3 regions of the Erwinia sp. E_sp_B01_1 genome follow, and region 1 is predicted to be linked to each of the others. Evidence: predicted binding sites of a transcription regulator. Region 1 holds the regulator's gene; each other region holds the start of a gene.
What was found. Region 1 encodes PhoB, which activates phosphate uptake and scavenging genes when phosphate is short. Its sites were predicted from a motif close to CTGTCATAAAACTGNCNNAT; they were not measured.
Positions count from the first base shown of each region.

Region 2: a site for PhoB is predicted at 4,870-4,889, ahead of VRC33_RS21485 (MIP/aquaporin family protein). Genes of this name have one in related genera too.
Region 3: a site for PhoB is predicted at 2,593-2,612, ahead of pitA (inorganic phosphate transporter PitA). Genes of this name have one in related genera too.

Region 1 is NZ_CP142208.1:1,089,453-1,096,906, reverse strand. Features, by position in the region: gene VRC33_RS05215 (PstS family phosphate ABC transporter substrate-binding protein) at 112-1,038, opposite strand; gene phoR (phosphate regulon sensor histidine kinase PhoR) at 1,057-2,370, opposite strand; gene phoB (phosphate response regulator transcription factor PhoB) at 2,394-3,083, opposite strand; gene sbcD (exonuclease subunit SbcD) at 3,284-4,507, shown strand; gene VRC33_RS05195 (AAA family ATPase) at 4,504-7,454, shown strand, end outside.
Region 2 is NZ_CP142208.1:4,627,826-4,635,279, reverse strand. Features, by position in the region: gene emrD (multidrug efflux MFS transporter EmrD) at 1-1,130, shown strand, start outside; gene glpX (class II fructose-bisphosphatase) at 1,222-2,232, opposite strand; gene glpK (glycerol kinase GlpK) at 2,332-3,846, opposite strand; gene VRC33_RS21485 (MIP/aquaporin family protein) at 3,878-4,726, opposite strand; gene zapB (cell division protein ZapB) at 5,173-5,412, shown strand; gene rraA (ribonuclease E activity regulator RraA) at 5,461-5,946, opposite strand; gene VRC33_RS21470 (1,4-dihydroxy-2-naphthoate polyprenyltransferase) at 6,053-6,982, opposite strand; gene hslU (HslU--HslV peptidase ATPase subunit) at 7,141-7,454, opposite strand, start outside.
Region 3 is NZ_CP142208.1:239,109-246,562, reverse strand. Features, by position in the region: gene VRC33_RS01105 (iron ABC transporter permease) at 1-161, shown strand, start outside; gene VRC33_RS01100 (ABC transporter ATP-binding protein) at 154-1,224, shown strand; gene VRC33_RS01095 (NAD(P)/FAD-dependent oxidoreductase) at 1,271-2,455, opposite strand; gene pitA (inorganic phosphate transporter PitA) at 2,695-4,197, shown strand; gene uspB (universal stress protein UspB) at 4,262-4,597, opposite strand; gene uspA (universal stress protein UspA) at 5,030-5,467, shown strand; gene rsmJ (16S rRNA (guanine(1516)-N(2))-methyltransferase RsmJ) at 5,547-6,302, opposite strand; gene prlC (oligopeptidase A) at 6,309-7,454, opposite strand, start outside.

The sequences.
Region 1 (7,454 bases):
CAGCACGTTCCGTCGCAGCACCAACTGCTACCGGAATGAAAAAAGCCCGATGTGATGTCGGGCTTTTTTACGTCTGAAACTTCTGTGCGTTTATGTCCTGAGTTCTGCCGCTTATCTGGCTCCGATCAGCTCCCGGGCCTGATTAACCTGCTTTTCAGATAAGGGAAGATAGCCTGCCTGTGTCACCTGCGCCTGTCCCTGAACGGATAAAACATGATGAAGAAACGCGGCGGTCAGCGGCTCCAGCGGCTTGCCTGGCGTTTTGTTGACATACAGGTACAAAAGGCGGGAATAGGGATAGCGGCCGCTGCGGATATTGTCGGGATCGGGTGGAATGACCTCACCATCCGCCAGGGAAACGGGCAGCGTTTTCACGCCGCTGAGGTGGATCCCCATGCTGGCATAGCCAATAGCATTGAGTGTGCCGGCCACCGCCTGAACTACCGCTGCTGAACCGGGATATTCGCCCACATCATTACGAAAATCCCCGTTACACAACGCCTGCTGTTTGAAAAACCCCCAGGTACCCGAAGCCGAATTGCGGCCAAACCGCTGTATCGGACGTGCGGCCCAGCCGGGTTCTTTGAGCTGTAAATCTCCCCAGCTTCGGACATCTGCAAGGGCTCCACAACGCCGGGTCACAGAGAAGATCGCATCGAGTTGCCGGGTATCCAGCTTCTGCAGCGGGTTATCCTGATTCACCACCACCACCAGCGCATCCATCGCTACCGGCACTGCCAGCGGTGGGTAACCGTAGCTCGCTTCAAAAAGTTGCCGTTCCACTGCCTGCATCGGGCGGCTCATCGCGCCCACCTGAGCAGCACCCGCAGCCAGCGCAGTTGGCGCAGTAGAGGAACCGGCGGCCTGCACCTGCACATTCACGCCAGGATATTGCCGGTTAAAACTCTCTCCCCATAACGTCATCAACGTTCCCAGCGTATCTGAGCCCACGCTGGTCAGGTTGCCGGCCAGCATGCCCTCTTTGGCGTGAGCCATCAGGCTGAAACAGGCCAGGGCAATCAGAAACAGCTTTTTCATCTCGGGTATCCGGTTCGGTCAGCGAACCGCATTTTGAGACAATTCACCGCTGACAATCAACCTCGACGGTAAAGAGAAGCTGAAACAGGTTTCCACACCAGGCCGGCTGGTGATATCAAGCCGGGTGTTATGGTGGCTCAGCGCATGCTTCACAATGGCCAGTCCCAGCCCACTTCCGCCCGTCTGGCGCGAGCGGGCTTTGTCCACGCGATAGAAGCGCTCGGTCAGGCGCGGAATATGCTCTGCGGCAATGCCTGGCCCGTTATCTTTTACCCTGAACTGCGCTCCAAGCGGGGTTTTCTGCCAGCTGATATCAATGCGGGTGCCCGGTGGCGTGTGATTGACCGAGTTATACACCAGATTGGAGATGGCACTGCGAAGCTGCTCATCGTTGCCATACACCTGCAAACCCGGCTCGGTGGTGAAGTGGATGTCGTGCCTGCCCTGGCTCAGGGTTTCTGCCTCCCGTTGCAATACCCTCAGCATCATCGGAACATCCACTTTTTCCTGAAGATCCAGCGCAGGCGCTGCTTCAATACGGGAGAGCGTCAGCAACTGCTTCACCAGCCCATCCATCCGGCGGGTCTGTTCCTGCATGGTATGCAGCGCTTTATCACGCAGTGGCCCCTCCATGACCGAGTCGTTCATCATCTCCAGATAGCCCTGCAGCACCGTCAACGGCGTGCGTAATTCATGGCTGACGTTGGCGAAGAAGTTACGGCGGGCGCCTTCCAGCTGGTGCATCTGCGTGACATCCCTGGCCACCAGCAGCCACTGCCCTTCTGAATAGGGCATCACGCGAAATTCCAGATGACGATGGCTGTTAAGCACCAGCGTCAGTGGCCGTGAAAAGTCGCGCTGACGTAAGTAGCGGGTAAATTCGGGATAGCGCAGCAGGTTAAGGATGTTCTGTCCGTTATCTTCCGGCCAGCGCAGCCCAAGCATCTGCTGGGCGAGGCCATTACACCAGAAAATGGTGCCCTCTTCCGTGGTCAGCACAACGGCATCGGGTAAGGATTCTGCGCCACTGCGAAATCGCTTGATCAGATGCCCCAGCTCACGCCGACGGCGGCGATTTCTCGCCTGCATCTGATACAGGCCATAAAACAGCGGCTCCCAGCTACCACGCCCGGCCGGAGGCGTCATGCTGCGGTCAATCCACAGCCAGTGGGATAAACGGAGTAAGTTAGCGAAATGCCAGCCCAAAACGGCCAGCACGGAAACCAGCAGGAGCCAGGGCAGATAGCCCACCAGAAGCCCCAGGATCAGGGCTGGCAGTGAGGCAAGTATCAGCTCAAACAACAATCTCTTCCAGGAGAGGCGTTCCAACACGGTAAAGACTCCAGTGCGAACGATCAGTAACGTGCAGAGAAACGATAACCTGTTCCGCGAACCGTCTGCACCATGCGATCGTGCCCGGTCAGTTCCAGCGCCTTACGCAGGCGGCGAATATGAACGTCAACGGTACGATCTTCGACGTACACGTTAGTGCCCCATACGTGATTAAGCAACTGCTCGCGGCTGTAAACACGTTCAGGGTGAGTCATAAAGAAGTGCAGCAATTTATATTCAGTTGGGCCCATCTCCAGCGGTTGGGTATCCGACATTACCCGGTGCGAGGAGGGATCAAGACTCAGCCCCTGAATTTCGATAACGTCTTCCACCGCCATCGGAGAGATGCGGCGCATCACGGCTTTGATACGCGCCACCAGCTCTTTAGGGGAGAAAGGCTTGGTAATATAGTCGTCAGCGCCCACTTCCAGCCCGCGGACGCGATCTTCTTCTTCGCCACGCGCGGTCAGCATCATGACCGGAATTTCACGGGTCATCGCTTCGCGCTTCAAATGCTTGATGAACTGAATGCCTGAGCCGCCGGGCAGCATCCAGTCAAGCAGGATCAAATCAGGCCAGGGTTCGATAAGCAAATTGACCGCACTGTCATAATCTTCCGCTTCTATGGGTTGATAGTCATTTTGCTCCAGAACGAAACACAACATCTCACGGATTGGGGCTTCATCTTCGACTACCAGAATGCGCTTTGCCATTGTTGCTCCTGCTACTGTGACGGAATGTCACTGGATTTGCGGCGTCATTATGCGTCAGTTTTATGACAGTTTTATGAAAAAAGCACGGCCTGTCCCGAGGTTTCATAACAGTTTTATTAAGGGTCGCTGAGATTGGGTCTGGGGTTTTACGCTGTGCTGTTTATAATCGTCGACTCTGCCTCGCGCCTTAAAGGGATCCCATGCGAATTATTCATACCTCCGACTGGCATCTGGGCCAATTCTTCTACACAAAAAGCCGCGCGCCGGAGCATCAGGCTTTTACAGACTGGCTGCTGGAGCAGGCTGTGGCACATCACGTGGATGCCATCATTGTTGCGGGTGACATCTTCGATACGGGATCCCCGCCCAGTTACGCGCGCGAGTTGTATAACCGTTTTGTGGTCAATCTCCAGCAGACCGGCTGCCAGCTGGTGGTGCTCGGTGGCAACCACGATTCAGTAGCCACGCTTAATGAATCCCGTGAGCTGCTCGCCTGCCTGAACACCCGAGTGATCGCCTCTGCCAGTGATGATATCAGCCAGCAGGTGCTGCTGCTGAATAAGCGTGATGGAGAACCCGGCGCGCTGCTCTGCGCTATCCCTTTTCTTCGTCCCCGCGATATCACCACCAGCCAGGCTGGCCAGTCTGGCCGTGACAAGCAGCAAAGCCTGCTGACAGCCATAACCCAGCATTACCAGCGCTGCTGGCAGGCGGCGCGGGAGATGCGGGAAAAACTCAACCTGACGCTGCCCATTATCGCCACCGGCCATCTGACCACCGTCGGCGTGACCAAAAGCGATGCGGTGCGGGATATTTATATTGGCACGCTGGACGCCTTCCCGGCGCAGGCATTTCCGCCAGCCGATTATATTGCACTGGGGCATATTCATCGTGCGCAACGTATCGGTGGCACGGAACATATCCGCTACAGCGGTTCGCCCATCCCGCTGAGTTTTGACGAGCTGGGCAAAGAGAAAAGCGTGTTCCTGGTGGATTTTGCCGATGGCAAGCTCATCCAGGTTGAGCCGCTGGCGATCCCCCTTTTCCAGCCGATGCAGATGATCAAAGGGGCGCTGGAAGAGATTGAGCAGCAGCTCGCAGCTATCCCTGCCCGTGATGATGGCAAAGTGGTCTGGCTGGATATCGAGATTTCCACCCAGTCATGGCTGAATGATCTGCAGCGACGCATTCAGGAACTGACTCAGGCTCTGCCGGTGGAAGTGGTGCTGCTTCGCCGCAGTCGGGAGCAGCGCGAAAAGGCTATAGATCGCCACAATAATGAGACCTTAAGTGAGCTCAGCGCCCAGGAAGTCTTCAGTCGCCGCCTGGCGCTGGTCGAGAACGAAAAGCCGGAAAGGCAGGCCCGGGCCACTGAACTGTTTAACCTGACGCTGGCAGAGATTGATGATGAGGCGCAAGCATGAAAATCCTGACGCTGAGGTTTAAAAACCTTAACTCGCTGAAGGGCGAATGGAAGATTGATTTTACCGCTGAGCCTTTTGCCAGCAACGGGTTGTTTGCCATCACCGGGCCAACGGGCGCGGGGAAAACCACCCTGCTGGATGCTATCTGTCTGGCGCTTTACCATGAAACATCGCGGCTGGGGAAACTCTCGCAGTCGCAGAACGATCTGATGACGCGTGACACTTCGGAGTGCCTGGCGGAAGTGGAGTTTGAAGTAAAAGGCGTCGCCTGGCGTGCCTTCTGGAGCCAGAACCGCGCCCGCGGTGCCGCCGATGGCAATCTTCAGGCACCACGGGTTGAGCTGGCGCGCTGTGATGACAATAAAATCGTGGCGGACAAGGTCAAGGACAAGCTGGATATGCTGACCACCCTGACCGGCCTGGATTTCGAACGCTTTACTAAATCCATGATGCTGTCGCAGGGGCAGTTTGCCGCTTTCCTGAATGCCGATGCCAACAGCCGTGCCGAGTTGCTGGAAGAGTTAACCGGCACGGAAATTTACGGGCGACTTTCCGCCAACGTCTTTGAACGCCATAAAAATGCCAAAGTGGCGCTGGACACGTTGCGCGCCCAGGCAGGCGGAATGGCGTTGCTGGAAAGCGGGCAGCTTCAGCAGCTTACAGCCCAGCTGGAGCAGCTGACAGAAGAAGAGCAGGCACTTACTTCACGCCATCAGCGCCAGCAAGTTTTACTGCACTGGCAGCAGCAGCATCAGCTGGCCTCGCAGGCTGTTACTGCCGCCGAAGCGGATTATCAGCAGGCAGAAACGGCCTGGCAAAAGGACCAGCCACAACTGGAGCGCCTGACGCTGGCGGAACCGGCGGAAAAACTGCGTCCGGTCTGGCAACAGCGCAACCAGTATCAGCAGGATTTGCAGCAGCTGAAAACGCAGCTTCTGCAACTTACACAGAAAAAATCCGCTACCGGACAGGCGCTTGATGAAATCACTCAGCAGCTCAAAGCCGCTGAAGATGCCCGACAGCAACATGAATCCCATCGCCAGCAGCAGGAGATGCTGATTACTGAGACGGTGCTGCCGCTGGATAACCGTATTACTTCGCTGACGCAGCAGAATGCGCAGCTGGCTAAAGAAGTGAGTGAGTACCAACATTCGTTGCATAGCCGTCAGCAATCCCTGCATGAGAATCAGCAGTTGCAGGCCAGCAAGCAGACAGAACAACAGCGGCACAGAGAATGGCAACAGGATAATCCTCATGTGGCTCGCTGGGGCGAATCCCTGCCCTTATGGCGCATGCGCTTTGAACAGCAGCAGCAAAACGAGCGGGCACTGAGCGCCCGAAAAACCCGCGCCGGGGAACAGAGAAACAGCGTTGAGCAACTGACGCAACAGCTCAGCCAGCTTGAACAGCAGGCCCGGCCACAGCAGGCGCTGCTGGATGAGGCGCAGAGGCTCTGCACGGAAGCGGAGAAAGGTCTCGCTCAGCATCTGCAGCAGCACTCTGAACAGCAGCTACAGGCTTCACTGACCCAACTGAGCCAGCACCGCCCACACCGGCAAAAGCTGGCTCTGCTCTCATCACAGTGGCACCAGTTGCAGATCCGCGCTGAACGGCAACAGGCCGCGCAGCAGCAGGGGCAGAAACAGCAGCAGGAAACTGAACAGCAGCTGGAGACATTACGCGCCAGCTGGAAAGAGAAGTATCAGCATCAACAGGATCTGGAAAAACGCTGCGAGCTTGAACAGCGGATTGCCGGACTGGAACAGCATCGTGCCCAACTTAAAGCTGGCGATCCCTGCCCGCTCTGCGGCTCCTGCGAACACCCCGCCATTGCTGATTATCAGGCGCTGGAACCTTCAGAAAACCAGCAACGCCTGCTGGTGCTGAGAAACGAGGTTGAGAAACTTAAAGATCTGGGCACCGCCAGGCGCGAACAGCTGAAAAATCTTCAGGCGCAGGCAGAGAAAGATTGTCAGGCGCAGGAGGAACTCCAGCGTGAGGCAGCCCAGCTACGCAGCCAGTGGCTGGCAACGGCGGAAACCCTGGCGATCGCACTGATGCCAGAAGATACCCAGCTAACTCAGGCGTGGCTGGCTGAACAGGAGCAGATGGAAACCGCTCTGCAGGCTCAATTGCTCAGCCTGCAACAAAGCGCCCGCCTGCTACAGCAGCATAAAGATACGCTGAGCCAGCGGCAGAACGAACTTGTTGCCCTGCAGCAGCAGCAACAGCTGGCAGGCCAGCAACGTCAGGCTGCCCTTCAGGCCAGTGAAGAGCAGGAAAAGCTGCTGGCGCAGGAGCAACAGGCCGTAGAGCAACAACGCGAATCGCTGCGCACTTCACTGGCCGAATCGGGCCTGATACCGCCGCAACAGGGTGAACATGAAAGCTGGCTCGCCAGCCGGGAAAGCGAGTGGCAACAATGGGAGAAAGCGGAGCAGGCGCTAACTGACTTACTGCCACAACTCACCGCTCTGGCAACCCAACAGCAGGCGCTGAACCACGAAATAACCAGCGAGCAAACCCGTGTTAACAGCCTGGAACAGCGCCTTAAAGCTGAACAGGATTCGCTGGCGGAGTTGAAACAGCGTCGTCAGTCGTTGTTTGGCGATCGGCACACAGCCGGGGTACAGCAACAGCTTCGTGCCCAGTCACAGCAGCATAGTGACCGGTGTCAGACCTGCCAGCAGCAGTGGCAGGCGGGGCAAAGCCAGTTAAATACACTGACCGGACAGCATAACTCACTATCTGAGCAGTCAGATGCGCTAATCCTGCGCCTTGAACAGGCTCAGCAGGCGGTTAGCGAGGCGCTGGCGGCCAGTCACTTCAGGGATGAAGAGGCCTTTACCACCGCCCTGCTGGATGAAGAACAGACGCAGCGACTCAGGCTGCTGCAAAAACAGCATGAACAGCGCCGCCAGCAAACGGCGGTGCTCCTGCAGCAGGC
Region 2 (7,454 bases), 1.3 Mb from region 1:
TTGCCGTGGGCCAGATGGCGCAAACCATCTACGTCCCGGCGATGGCGACAATTGCTGAGGCGTTCAGCGTGCGCGATGGTGCCGTCCAGCGCGTAATGGCGGCGTATCTGATGACTTATGGCGGCTCACAGTTGCTGTACGGACCCTTGTCCGACAATGTTGGCCGCCGCCCGGTTATTCTGGCCGGTTTAGCCATTTTCTGCGTGGGGACGCTGATTGCGCTTGGTGCGCCAACCTTCGACATGCTGGTACTGGGCAGTGCAGTTCAGGGGCTGGGAACCGGTGTGGCTGGCGTTATGGCCCGCACTATGCCGCGCGACCTCTATGCCGGCGGGGCGCTGAGACTGGCGAACAGCCTGCTGAATATGGGGATTCTGGTCAGTCCGCTGGTGGCTCCGGTGATTGGGGCACTGCTGACGCATTTTCTGGGCTGGCAGGCCTGTTTTGCTTTCCTGCTGCTGCTTTGCTTCTGTGTGGGTATGGCGATGCTGCGCTGGTTACCGGAGACGCGGCCTGCCCCAGCCGAAAAACGCGCGCTGTTTTCACGTTATCGCCCATTGCTGGCTGACGGCACCTTTATCCGTTACCTGGTGATGCTGATGGGCGCGCTGGGTGGCATTGCCGTGTTTGAGGCCAGCTGTGGCGTACTGATGGGCGGTGTGCTGGGGTTGAACAGCCTTACTGTCAGCCTGCTGTTTATTTTGCCGATTCCGGCTGCCTTCTTCGGTGCCTGGTTTGCCGGGCGTGAAAATCGGGCGTTCCCGCAGCTGGTGTGGTGGTCAGTCAACAGCTGTCTGCTGGCCGGGGCTTTGATGTGGATCCCCGCCTGGTTTGGCATGATGACCATCTGGACATTGGTCGTGCCTGCCTCGCTGTTTTTCTTTGGTGCCGGGATGCTGTTTCCTCTGGCTACCACGGGCGCGATGGAACCCTGGCCCTATATGGCTGGCACAGCGGGGGCATTACTGGGGGGATTGCAGAACCTGGGATCGGGGTTGGCCGCATGGCTCTCTGCGTTGTTGCCGCAGACCGGGCAGTTCAGCCTGGGAATGCTGATGTTTGCGATGGCTTTGCTGATCCTGCTCTGCTGGCTGCCGCTGTCACGGCGACCTGAACCGCAGGCTGTATAACTCCGCCCACCAAAGCCGTCAGCCTGACGTAAAACGGCCCCGGAAGGAACAACGTTCCCCGGGGCCGTTTTCATCTCTGGCAAACCATGCGTTACAGAATAAACGGGTGCAGGTTTTCGTCTTTGCGGTCGAGGTAATGAATCGACTGAATGCGGCGGATGGTGCGGGATTTACCGCGTACCAGTAGCGTTTCGGTGGTGGCGATATTACCGTTACGGGTGATGCCCTTCAGTAAATCGCCGGTGGTGATGCCGGTGGCGGAAAAGATGACGTTATCGTTGCGGGCCATCTCATCCAGTTTCAGCACTTTTCCGGCCTCAATACCCATCTGCTGACAGCGCTTCAACTCCTGCTCACCCATCAGACGGTTCTCCGGCGTATCGCCTTTCACCTCATGGCGTGCCAGCAGTCTGGCCTGCATATCGCCATCCATCGCGCGGATTACCGCTGCCGATACCACGCCCTCTGGTGCGCCACCAATGCCATAAAGCACGTCCACTTCGCTGTCTGGCATACAGGTCAGAATGGAGGCGGCGACATCGCCATCAGGAAAAGCAAAAATCCGCACGCCCAAAGTCTGCAGGGCAGCGATCACCTTATCGTGACGGGGTTTAGCCAGCAGGGTTACAGTGAGTTCAGACAGCGGTTTTTTCAGCGCCTGCGCCACACGCCTGAGGTTTTCCTCCAGCGGTAAATTCAGGTCAATAACGCCTTTCGCTCCTGGCCCCACAATCAGTTTTTCCATATACATATCTGGCGCATTCAGGAAGGTGCCTTTATCGCCCACAGCCAGTACAGCCAGCGCGTTTGCCTGACCCATGGCGGTCATGCGCGTCCCTTCGATAGGGTCGACGGCAATATCCACGGCATCGCCTTCGCCGGTACCTACTTTTTCACCGATATATAACATCGGGGCTTCATCAATCTCCCCCTCGCCAATGACGATCTCGCCGTCAATGTTCACTTTGTTCAGCATGATGCGCATAGCGTGGACGGCGGCACCGTCGGCTGCGTTTTTATCGCCGCGTCCGAGCCATTTGTAGCCTGCCAGCGCTGCGGCTTCCGTTACGCGTGAAAATTCAATGGCGAGTTCTCGTTTCATGATTTGCCCCGGGAAAAGTAGAGGCGGAAAGTTTATCACAGCGGGGAGGAGAGAGAGGGGAAAAGCCCAGGGTCAGGGTGACCCTGGGCCGGTTCAGACTTATGAATCGTCTTCTTCTTCCCAGGCTTTTGCGCGGGAAACCGCTTTCTTCCAGCCAGCATAACGGTAATTACGCTCGGTGGTTTCAATGCCAGGGCGGAATTCACGCTCAATCACTGCTTTAGCACGGACTTCGTCCAGATCTTTCCAGAAGCCCACGGCCAGACCAGCCAGGTAAGCTGAACCCAGTGCGGTCACTTCCAGCACTTCCGGACGCTCCACGCGGGTACCCAGAATGTCGGACTGGAACTGCATCAGGAAGTTGTTAGCCACGGCACCACCATCCACGCGCAGAGACTGCAGGCGGGTATTAGCATCGTTCTGCATCGCTTCCAGTACGTCACGGGTCTGATAAGCAATCGACTCCAGCGTGGCGCGGATAATGTGGTTAGCATTTGCACCACGCGTGAGGCCGAAAATCGCGCCGCGGGCATACGGGTCCCAGTAAGGCGCACCCAGACCGGTAAAGGCTGGCACCATATAGACGCCGTTGCTGTCTTTCACTTTGGTGGCGAAATATTCTGAGTCGGTGGCATCACCAATCAGTTTCATCTCATCACGCAGCCACTGAATAGAAGCACCCCCAATAAATACGGCGCCTTCAAGGGCGTAGTTCACTTCACCACGCGGACCACAGGCAATGGTGGTCAACAGGCCGTTGGTAGAAGTTACCGCTTCGGTGCCGGTGTTCATCAGCATAAAGCAGCCGGTACCGTAGGTGTTCTTCGCCATGCCAGGCTTAACGCAGAGCTGACCATAAAGCGCAGCCTGCTGGTCACCAGCGATCCCGGCGATGGGAATACGGGTACCGCCTTTACCGCCGATGTTGGTCTGGCCGTACACTTCAGAAGAGGATTTCACTTCTGGCAGCATTTCACGCGGGATATCGAGGATATCCAGCATACGCTGATCCCACTCCAGCTTGTGGATGTTGAACATCATGGTACGTGAGGCGTTGGTGTAATCGGTGATATGCACCCGTCCCTGAGTCATTTTCCAGACCAGCCAGGTATCAACAGTACCGAACAGCAGTTCGCCACGTTTTGCACGGTCGCGTGCGCCCTCAACGTGGTCCAGGATCCACTTCACTTTGGTACCGGAGAAGTAAGGGTTAATCACCAGGCCAGTGGTGTGCTGGATATACTCTTCCAGACCCTCTTTTTTCAATTTTGCACAGTAGTCAGCGGTACGTGGATCCTGCCAGACGATAGCGTTATAAATGGGCTTGCCGGTCTCTTTTTCCCAGACAATGGCGGTTTCACGCTGGTTGGTGATACCGATTGCCGCAATCTCATCGGAGTTAATGTCGGCATGCGCCAGCACTTCTACCAGCGTGGAGCTTTGAGAAGCCCAGATATCCATCGGGTCATGCTCAACCCAGCCTGGCTTAGGATAGAGCTGCTGAAATTCGCGCTGGGAGACTGCAACGATGTTGGAGTCATGATCCAGGATTACCGCACGGGAGCTGGTAGTGCCCTGGTCGAGCGCGACAATGTATTTTTTTTCTGTGGTCATAATTCATTCCTGATGTGTAAAGGGTTAGCAATTACGCTTTACGCTGTTCAGCACGCGCTATGGTCTTCTCGTCTTTCTTAACCGCAGCGACGCCAGGCAAATTGCGGGCGATCAGAGAGCGGTAGCCAAATGCACCGATGCTGGCGCCAACGATCGGGCCAAAAATCGGCACGAGGAAATAAGGGATGTCGCGGCCACCTGTAAAGGCAACGTTACCCCAACCTGCAAGCAAGGCAAAGATCTTGGGTCCGAAATCACGGGCCGGGTTAAGGGCGAAGCCGGTCAGTGGGCCCATTGAACCACCGATAACCGCAATCAGCAGGCCAATCAGCAGGGGCGCCATCGGGCCGCGAGGCAAACCGTTACCGTCATCGGTCAGAGCCATAATCAGACCCATCATTACGGCAGTGATCACTGCTTCAACCAGGAAAGCCTGACCAACACCGATGTGCGGATTAGGGTAGGTTGAGAAGATCCCTGCCAGGTCCAGGCTTTCTATGCTGCCACGAACCATCTGATGCGATTGTTCATAGTCAAAGAACAAATTGTAGTAGAGACCGTAAACCAGTGCTGCGGAGCAGAAAGCACCGGCAATCTGTGCCAGTATGTACGGCAACACTTTACGGCGTTCGAAATTAGCAAACAGACAAAGCGCAAGGGTTACAGCCGGATTCAGATGCGCGCCGGAGATGGCGGCACTGAGATACACTGCCATGGCTACGGCAATACCCCAGATGATACTGATTTCCCACTGACCAAAACTTGCGCCTGCCAGTTTCATGGCGGCGACACAGCCAGCACCAAAGAAGATGATGGTGGCGACACCCAGAAATTCGGCGATGCACTGCCCTTTAAGCGTGCTTGTTGCTGTCTGACTCATGATGTCGTTTCCTGAAGGCGAGGTTAAATGTTGTACAGCGTTCTGTTCTCTTTCCCTGAGCCGCCCAAATCTTTTGTAGGGCTGTTGTGAATTTATCGTTAACGAGCATAAACGAGAAATAGCGAAATCAAAAGTTGTGTGCTGTGTCATAAAAATGAGCGTTTTCGCGTCTTTTAGCTTTCCTGAAACAACATTTCAATTTTCGTTTTTGCGTTTTTTGTCCCATTTCGTTAACTCAGGCCTTACTTTGGCAGCGGGTAATGTTACAGATTCCAGGTCTATGCTGAAAATTGTTACAGACTGCACCCTGTGCGGGTTCGCTGCTGGACTTGACGGGCGCGTCTACTTACAATCGGGGAATCGTTGTTATCCGCGGAATGCTGGCTTATTCCTGATGCTCTGCGGTGGCAATATCAACGCCTTGCAATTAGGAGAGGTCATTTACAATGTCATTTGAAGTGTTTGAGAAACTGGAAGCGAAAGTACAGCAGGCGATTGATACCATCACCCTGCTGCAGATGGAAATCGAAGAACTGAAAGAACAGAATAACAACCTGAATCAACAGGTTCAGCAGGCTTCAGGCAACAGTGAGTCACTGGTGCGTGAAAACCAGCATCTGAAAGAAGAACAGCATGTCTGGCAGGAGCGTCTGCGTGCGCTGCTGGGAAAAATGGAAGAAGTCTGATTTAACGATCGGGCTGGTGGAAACGGGTGCCGATGGCACCCGTTTTTATTATTCGATATCGAGCGGGTCTTCGGAAAGGATGATGCCAGTGTTGTCGGCATAGAGATGATCGCCGGAGAAAAAGGTGACGCCACCGAAATTCACCCGGATGTCGCTCTCTCCCACGCCTTCGCCTGCAGCGCCTACTGGAATGGCGGCAATAGCCTGAATACCAATATCCAGCTCTTCCAGATCGTCAACCTGACGAACTGAACCATATACTACAATGCCTTCCCATTCGTTCTGCAACGCCAGTCTGGCCAGCGCGGCATCGATCAGGGCACGACGTACTGAACCGCCGCCGTCAACGAGCAGCACACGACCCCGCCCATTCTCCTCCAGCAGATCGTATAACAGCCCGTTATCCTCGAAACATTTTACCGTGATGATTTGCCCGCCAAACGACGTACGGCCACCGAAGTTTGAAAAGAGCGGTTCAACGACATTTACATCTTCATGATAGATGTCGCAGAGTTCAGAAGTATCATATTTCATAAGGGTTTCGTCTGTTTGCCACAGGAATACTAAGTATATCGCTTTCCCGGCGCTGTTGGCAAAATCATCAATTGTTAAAAGTTGCGATGAGTCAACTACATCACACTTAATTAAGGACCAGGCCGAGTGAGAAAAGCAGGTTTAGCAGCAGCGCTGATTTGACCGTTTTCTCCAGCATCGGGCGCATGGCAACGGCTGAGGTTTCCTGCACGATATAGCGTAACTGTTTGATTAGCAGCGGCGCTGTCAGCAAAAATAACCAGCCCGCAGAATTCAGAGAAGTCAGCAGGGCAAACAGGGCACAGCACAGCAGGGAACCCGCCAGCAGCAGAGAGTGATAACGCCTGGCGTTAATGGCGCCTAAGCGTACTGCCAGCGTGTATTTGCCACTTTGCCGGTCGCTTTCAATATCGCGCATATTATTGACGTTGAGTACGGCCACAGCCATCAGGCCGCAGGCGGTGGCAGGTAAAAACAGCATGGCAGGCAAATTATGCGCCTGGAGGTAATAGCTTCCCGTAACGCCCAGCCAGCCAAAGAAAATCAGCACCGATGCGTCGCCCAACCCCAGATAACCATAGGGTTTTTTACCCACCGTATAGGCAATGGCCGCCACGATAGCTATGGCACCCAGGGCTATAAACCCCAGAATATCGTTCAGTGACTGGCAGGCGCGGATAATCAGCGAGATGCCAGAGAAAAGGGTCAGTATCAGGGTAATCAGCAGTGCTATGCGCATCTGCTGAGGGCTGATTGCGCCTTTTTGCATACCGCGAAGGGGACCCAGACGTGCTGGCGTGTCGCTGCCTTTCAGCGCGTCACCATAATCATTGGCCAGGTTGGAGAGGATTTGTAGCAATGCGGTGGTCAGCAAGGCCAGCAAAGCGATGCCCGGACTGAAATGTCCCTGCCACCAGGCCAGGGCAGAACCGGTGATGACTGAGGCACAGGCCAGCGGAAGAGTACGGAGCCGAAGGCTTTCGATCCAGGCACGTGAAGCAGAGAGGGGAGGAGTCAGGCGAAGGTGATCCGTCATAACGGCAATGGCCTTTACTGAGGAGAGAACGTGCGGCTATTTTAGCGGCGGGCCGGCTTTATTGAATTATTCCACATCAAGGATGCTGCCTGCCCTGAGCGATTTTCTGGCATAAAAAAAGGAGGCCGGAGCCTCCTGAAGTAAGATGTTAGCGCTGTTTACAGAATAAAGCGGCTCAAATCTTCGTCCGCGACCAGCTCATCCAGATGCTTGCCAACGTACTCTGCATCAATGGTGAAGGACTGGCCGTGAAGATCGCTGGCGTCATAGGAAATATCTTCCATCAGACGCTCAAGCACCGTGTGCAGACGGCGGGCACCGATATTTTCAGCGGTCTCGTTCACCTGCCAGGCGGCGGCGGCAATCTTAGAGATGCCATCTTCGGTGAAGTCGATATCCACGCCTTCCGTTTTCATCAAGGCTTTGTACTGCACGGTAACGGAAGCGTTAGGCTCGGTCAGAATGCGTTCAA
Region 3 (7,454 bases), 850 kb from region 1:
ATCTGCTCTCGCCGGGTACTGAGACCATCGGGTCGATGCTGGTTTCCCTGTGGGCCGCCGGTGCGATTGATATTGTCGCGGCACTCTCCTTTATTAATATCCTGCTGGTCGTGGTCGGCCTGGGTGTTGCCCTTCGTTTTGGAGTGAAATTACATGATTGAATTATCGGTCGAGAATCTGCACTTAACCTACGGCGACAATCCGGTGTTGAAGGGGGTTTCCATGGATCTGAAGCGCGGCGAAGTGGTGTCGCTGCTTGGACCTTCCGGGAGTGGTAAAACCACCTTATTGCGTGCCGTTGCCGGGCTGGAAAAACCCACGCAGGGCGTGATTACCATCGGCAAAAACAGAGTATACGACGGCACGTCGCGGAGTGAGATCCCTGCCGAAGAACGTAATCTTGGTCTGGTGTTTCAGTCTTACGCGCTGTGGCCGCACAAAACCGTCTTTGAGAATGTGGCTTACCCGCTGAAGCTGCGCAAAGTGGCCTCCGGTGAGATTGCACAACGGGTCCAGGCTGTGCTGGAGCAGCTGGGCCTCGGCCATCTCGGTAAACGCCATCCACATCAGCTTTCCGGGGGACAGCAACAGCGCGTGGCGATTGGCCGTGCGCTGGTCTACAACCCGCCGGTGATCCTGCTGGATGAACCCTTATCGAACCTTGACGCCAAACTGCGTGAAGAAGCCCGCGTATTCCTGCGCGAGCTGATTATCAAACTGGGCCTGTCGGCGCTGATGGTCACGCACGATCAGAACGAAGCGATGGCGATTTCAGACCGTATTTTGCTGCTTAACAATGGCAAAATTGAGCAGCAGGGAACCCCGCAGGAGATGTACGGTTCGCCCAAAACGCTGTTCACCGCCGAGTTTATGGGCAGTAACAATCGTCTGCACGGTAAAGTCACCGAACTGCGCGACGGTAAAGCCCGTATCGAAGGCAAAGGCTGGGCATTGTGGGGCCAGGCGGGTGAAGGCGTTCAACAGGGGCAGGAAGGCACGGCGGTAATCCGCGTGGAGCGCGTAGTGCTGGCGGACGGCCCGGGCGAGAATCAGCTGGAACTGCCGTTGCTGACCAGCATGTACCTGGGCGATCGCTGGGAATATCTGTTCCGCACCCAGGGTGATGACTTTGTTATTCGCGCCTACGGCAACGAGGTGCGCGATCCGCAGCATTGCCATCTGGCCTTGCCAGAAAAGCATCTCTGGATATTCCCGAAAACCTGAGGGGGTGCTGACAAAAATTAACCCGGCTTTTCGGGCCGGGTTCCACTCACAAAGCCTGAGCGCAGGCCCAGGCCGAACTCCACGCCCACTGGAAGTTATAGCCGCCTAACCAGCCGGTGACGTCCACCACTTCGCCGATGAAATAGAGACCAGGTACATCCCGCGCTTCCATGGTTTTGGAAGAGAGCACGCTGGTGTCTACTCCGCCGAGAGTCACTTCCGCCGTGCGGTAGCCTTCGGTGCCGTTAGGCTGCACTCGCCACTGGTGCAGTGAAGCCACCAGTCCGGATTGCTGGCGGCTGTTCAGCTGCTTCAGGGTGCATTCTGGTACGCTGCCCAGCAGTTGCAGGCACTCCACCAGGCGACGGGGCAACACTTTTGCCAGGGTGTTCTTCAGGCTCTGGTTCGGGTGCGCCTCACGCTCTTCCGTGATAAAGCTGTCGAGGTCGCGTTCCGGCGAGAGATTGATGGTGACGAATTCGCCAGGCTGCCAGTAGCTTGAGAGTTGCAGCACTGCCGGTCCGGATAAGCCCCGGTGGGTAAACAGCAGCGCTTCCTTAAACAGCGTGCCATCTTCAGCCGTCATGACGGACGGCACGGCCACGCCGGACAAGGTCTGAAGTTGTTCCAGCAGCGGCTTGTGCAGCGTAAAAGGCACCAGCCCGGCGCGGGTAGGAAAAACCTTCAGGCCAAACTGTTCGGCAACTTTATAGCCAAACGGCGAAGCGCCCAGTCCGGGCATTGAAAGACCGCCGGAGGCGATCACCAGCTTCTCTGCCTGAACCGTGCTGCCGTTCAGCTCCAGCGTGTAACCTGCGTCGTCGCGCGCCACGCTCAGTACTTCACTTCTTAAACGCAGCGTCACTTTCCCGGCTTCACACTCTTTTAACAGCAAATCGACAACCTGCTGGGCTGAATCATCGCAAAAAAGTTGTCCCAGCGTTTTTTCATGCCAGGCAATACCGTGACGATTGATCAGATCGATAAAATCCCACTGGGTATATCGCGCCAGCGCAGATTTACAAAAATGGGGGTTTTGCGAGAGATAGGCCGCCGGTTCAGTATAGAGATTGGTAAAATTACAGCGACCGCCGCCGGACATCAGGATCTTACGGCCCGCTTTTTTGCCGTTATCCAGCAACAGAACGCGCTTGCCCCGCTGCCCCGCCTGAGCAGCACAGAACAGGCCAGCCGCACCGGCGCCAATAATGATAACGTCAAACTTTTCCACGACTCGCTCCGGGCTGCTCAGAAAAGCGGTGATTGTAGTGACAAGCCGCGTCTGATGCCAGAGTAACAAAAGTGTCAGGCTGAAACATTTTACAACCGGATGATTTTCAAGCAGAACAATCTTCTGATTTGGTCTTATTGACACAATAATGTCAAAAAAAGTCTATATTTCCCTTTCCCCGGTCGCGGTTTCTCGCTGATAATGCGCCGCGTTCATGTCCCTGAAATGGCTTAACGCTTATGTTACATCTGTTTGCTGGTCTCGATTACCATACCGGCCTGTTACTGGTGCTTGCGCTGCTCTTTGTGTTGTTCTACGAGGCCATCAACGGCTTCCATGATACGGCCAATGCGGTGGCTACTGTGATTTATACCCGAGCAATGCGATCGCAACTGGCGGTGGTAATGGCCGGGGTATTCAACTTCTTTGGTGTGCTGCTGGGTGGACTGAGCGTGGCTTACGCTATTGTTCATTTGCTTCCCACCGACCTGCTGCTCAATGTGGGATCGGCTCATGGCCTCGCCATGGTCTTCTCTATGTTGCTTGCCGCTATTATCTGGAATCTTGGCACCTGGTACTTCGGTCTGCCTGCCTCCAGCTCCCATACCCTCATCGGGGCCATTATCGGCATTGGCCTGACCAACGCACTTGTGACCGGAACCTCGGTTGTGGATGCGCTGAATATCCCCAAAATGATTGGCATCTTTTTATCGCTGGTGATCTCGCCGATTGTCGGCCTGGTGCTTGCTGGCGGACTGGTGTTTATCCTGCGTCGTTACTGGAGCGGTAACAAAAAGCGTCGCCGTATTCATATGACGCCTGCAGAGCGTGAAAAGATCGACGGCAAAAAGAAGCCGCCATTCTGGACCCGTATCGCGCTTATCGTCTCGGCAATTGGCGTGAGCTACTCGCACGGTGCGAATGATGGCCAGAAAGGTATCGGCCTGATTATGCTGGTGCTGATTGGCGTAGCCCCGGCTGGGTTTGTGGTTAACATGAACTCTTCCGGCTACGACATCACCCGTACCCGCGATGCCGTGAACCATCTGGAGCAGTATTATCAGCAGCATTCTGATTCTCTGGCCCATATCGTTCAGCAGGCACCGCCTGCCGTTCCCACGCCAGAAGAGTATAAGAGTGGCCCGAAAGAGTTCCACTGCGATGCAGCGCGTGCTCTGCCAGCCATTCAACAGGCTCAGGGGTTGCTGAACAATCTGCAAAGCTACGACAAGCTGACTGTTGATCAACGCGCGCAGATGCGTCGCCTGCTGATGTGTATCTCTGATACCGCTGACAAGGCCGCGAAACTGCCGGGCGTTAACAACGATGACAAACGTTTCCTGACCAAGCTGAAAGACGATCTGCTGAACACCGTTGAGTATGCCCCAATCTGGATTATCGTGGCCGTGGCGTTAGCGCTGTCACTGGGAACAATGGTTGGCTGGCGTCGTGTTGCGACCACCATCGGTGAGAAAATCGGTAAGAAAGGCATGACCTACGCACAGGGCATGTCCGCGCAGATGACGGCTGCCGTCTCTATCGGTGTGGCAAGCTACACCGGGATGCCGGTATCAACGACCCACGTCCTCTCCTCCTCTGTTGCCGGTACTATGCTGGTCGACGGTGGAGGCGTGCAGAGTCGCACCATCAAAAGTATCCTGTTGGCCTGGGTGTTTACCCTGCCTATTTCGATACTGTTGTCCGGTGGGCTCTACTGGATAGCGTTGCAGTTCGTCTCTTAAGCGAGGGCTGCCAAAGTAAAAGGGTGGGGCTTGTCCCCACCCTTTTTGTTTTCTGCCGGTCAGATCAGTGCCAGATAAGCAACCCAATCAGACTGACCACCACCAGCCCACAGAGCGAACTGGTCAGGATAAACTGCCCCCGCACACGCTCGCAGCGACGAATAAACTCCTCATCATGATGGTCAAGGTAACGTTGTGCCCAGATATAGCGCACCAGCCGCACCTGTTTGACCGGCTGCCCGTGCGAGGTAAAGAACCCCGCGCCATCGACATATTGATAAAGCAAAGGGTCACACCCGCGAAGCACCACTAAAAGGGCGCGCAAAGAGGAAAAGTAGCGCGCCATATTCACCAAACAGATGACACAAAGAGCCCAGAATAGCGCGATGGTGCTGATCATGATCCCCTCCCGGCAATCCATCAAAGAACATGTTCAGCGGGATACGCTGAAGATCCTGAGAACCAGCCAATAACCTCATTGAACCAGCAGAAATGGTGTTCCGAAAGACCGTTATTAGCGCATAACAGGTCGTTGTTATCAGTGTAGGAGATTTGTTTAATTTTTTCCAGCGATGTTATACGCAACCACAGGAAAAAGAGAAAAATTCACTTTGATCCCGCTCGCAAAGGGCGCGGCCTCTCAGCCCTTCTGTTAACAATTAAGACTATAATGGGGATGAAAACAATAAAGGCGCCGGGACGTTCTCTCTTCTCAGGCGCGGTACCGACCCCCGATGCATTAAACATTAGCAACAGATTTCAATGTGTTATGATGCAAAAAGACAACTTTGTCGGCGGAGAACTCTCCGCAACGAATGAAAGGAGTATCGTTATGTCTTACAAACACATTCTGATTGCAGTTGACCTTTCCCCGGAAAGTAAGCTGCTGGTTGCCAAAGCGGTGTCCATGGCCCGTCCTTACGATGCCAAAGTGTCACTGATCCACGTCGATGTGAACTATTCCGACCTGTATACCGGGTTGATCGATGTGAACCTTGGCGATATGCAAAAACGTATCTCTGAAGAAACCCACACCGCCCTGACTGACCTCTCCAACAGCGCTGGTTATCCCATTTCCGAAACCCTTAGCGGCAGCGGCGATCTGGGCCAGGTACTGGTAGACGCGATCAAAAAATACGATGTGGATTTGGTGGTTTGTGGTCACCATCAGGACTTCTGGAGCAAGCTGATGTCATCGGCTCGCCAGCTGATCAACACTGTGCACATTGATATGCTGATTGTGCCGCTGCGTGATGAAGAAGAAGAGTAACCTCGCCGGGCTACAGGGTTGAGGAAGGGGCGGAAGCGATCCCGCCCCTGCTTTTTTCCGCAGGAAAGAGGCCGAAAAGTCAGCCGCTGACCAGTGGCGGATAGATATCAAACCGGTGACTTTTGGTGACCACCGCAGACTGAGTGGCAATGCCAGCAAGCGGCGGCGCGTAGTCAGGGCGTTTAACCACTACCCGTTTTTTCGCCAGCCTTCTGGCCGGTCCCAGCAATCCATCAGCATCATTATCTGCACCTACCAGCGTCTGAAATACCCGCATCTCTTTCTTCACCAGCGCGCTTTTCTGCTTGTGGGGATACATCGGATCCAGGTAAATCACATCCGGCTTCTCCTGCATTTCGTCCAGCGCCTCCAGGCTTGAAGCGTGGATCAACGTCAGCCTTTCACGAAGCCAGCCGCCAATTTCCGCGTTCTGATAGCCGCGTTGCAGACCATCATCCAGCAAGGCTGCCACAACGGGGTGACGCTCCAGCATCTGCACACGGCAACCCAGCGAGGCTAAAACAAAGGCATCACGCCCCAGGCCCGCGGTTGCATCAATCACCGAAGGCAGATAACCGCCCTTGATACCCACGGCTTTCGCCACCGCTTCGCCACGTCCGCCGCCAAAGCGCCGACGGTGAGCCATTGCCCCTTCAACGAAGTCGACAAAAATCCCGCCAAGCTTAGGTTCATCCAGCTTGCGTAATTCCAGATGCGTGGCGGTCATCACCAGCGCCATCGGTGCGCTGTCATCGTGCTCAAGCTGCCAGCGGTCCGCCAGAACAGATAAGGCGCCGTCTCCGGCGCCCGTTTCATCTACTAAACAGATCTTCACTGCACGCTATTCCTGAATACCGTAGTGTTCAAGCATCGCATCCAGCTGCGGCTCACGGCCCCGGAAGCGTTTAAACAGCTCCATAGGCTCTTCCGATCCGCCACGCGTCAGGATGTTATCCAGGAACGACTGGCCAGTGTCACGGTTGAAAATGCCCTCCTCTTCAAAGCGGGAGTAGGCATCTGCCGCCAGCACGTCGGCCCACAGATAGCTGTAGTATCCTGCGGCATAGCCCCCGGCAAAGATATGGCTGAATGCGTGCGGGAAACGGCCCCAGGATGGCGCAGGGATCACCGCCACCAGCTGTTTGATCTCTTTCAGCATCTCCAGAATCTGTGCCCCTTTGGCCGGGTCAAATTCCGCATGCAGGCGGAAGTCAAACAGGCCGAACTCAAGCTGGCGCAGAATAAACAGCGCGGCCTGGTAGTTCTTGGCGGCCAGCATTTTTTCCAGCAGCTCAACCGGCAGTGACTCGCCGGTCTCGAAGTGACCGGAGATAAAGGCCAGCGCTTCCGGCTCCCAGCACCAGTTTTCCATAAACTGGCTTGGCAGCTCGACGGCATCCCACGGCACACCGCTGATACCAGACACGCCCGGCGTTTCAATGCGCGTCAGCATATGGTGCAGGCCATGACCAAACTCATGGAACAGAGTGATAACTTCGTCGTGGGTGAACAGCGCAGGTTTGCCATTCAGCGGACGGTTAAAGTTACAGGTCAGGTAAGCGACCGGCTTCTGCAGGGAACCGTCAGCAAGGCGCATCTGGCCTACACAGTCATCCATCCACGCCCCGCCACGCTTGTTATCGCGCGCATAAAGATCCAGATAGAAGCTGCCGCGCAGTTCGCCGGTGTCGTCAAACAGATCGAAGAAGCGCACGTCGGCATGATAAACATCCACGTCTTTGCGCTCTTTGGCGGTAATGCCATAAATACGTTTTACTACTTCAAACAGGCCGTTAACTGCCCGCTCTTCCGGGAAGTAGGGGCGAAGCTGCTCGTCGCTGATGGCGTACAAATGCTGTTTCTGTTTTTCGCCGTAGTAAGTCAGATCCCAGGGATTCAGCTCATCAATGCCGTGCTCTTTTTTGGCGAAGGCACGCAGGCGTTCAATCTCTTTCTCGGCCTGAGGACGGGCACGTTTAGCCAGATC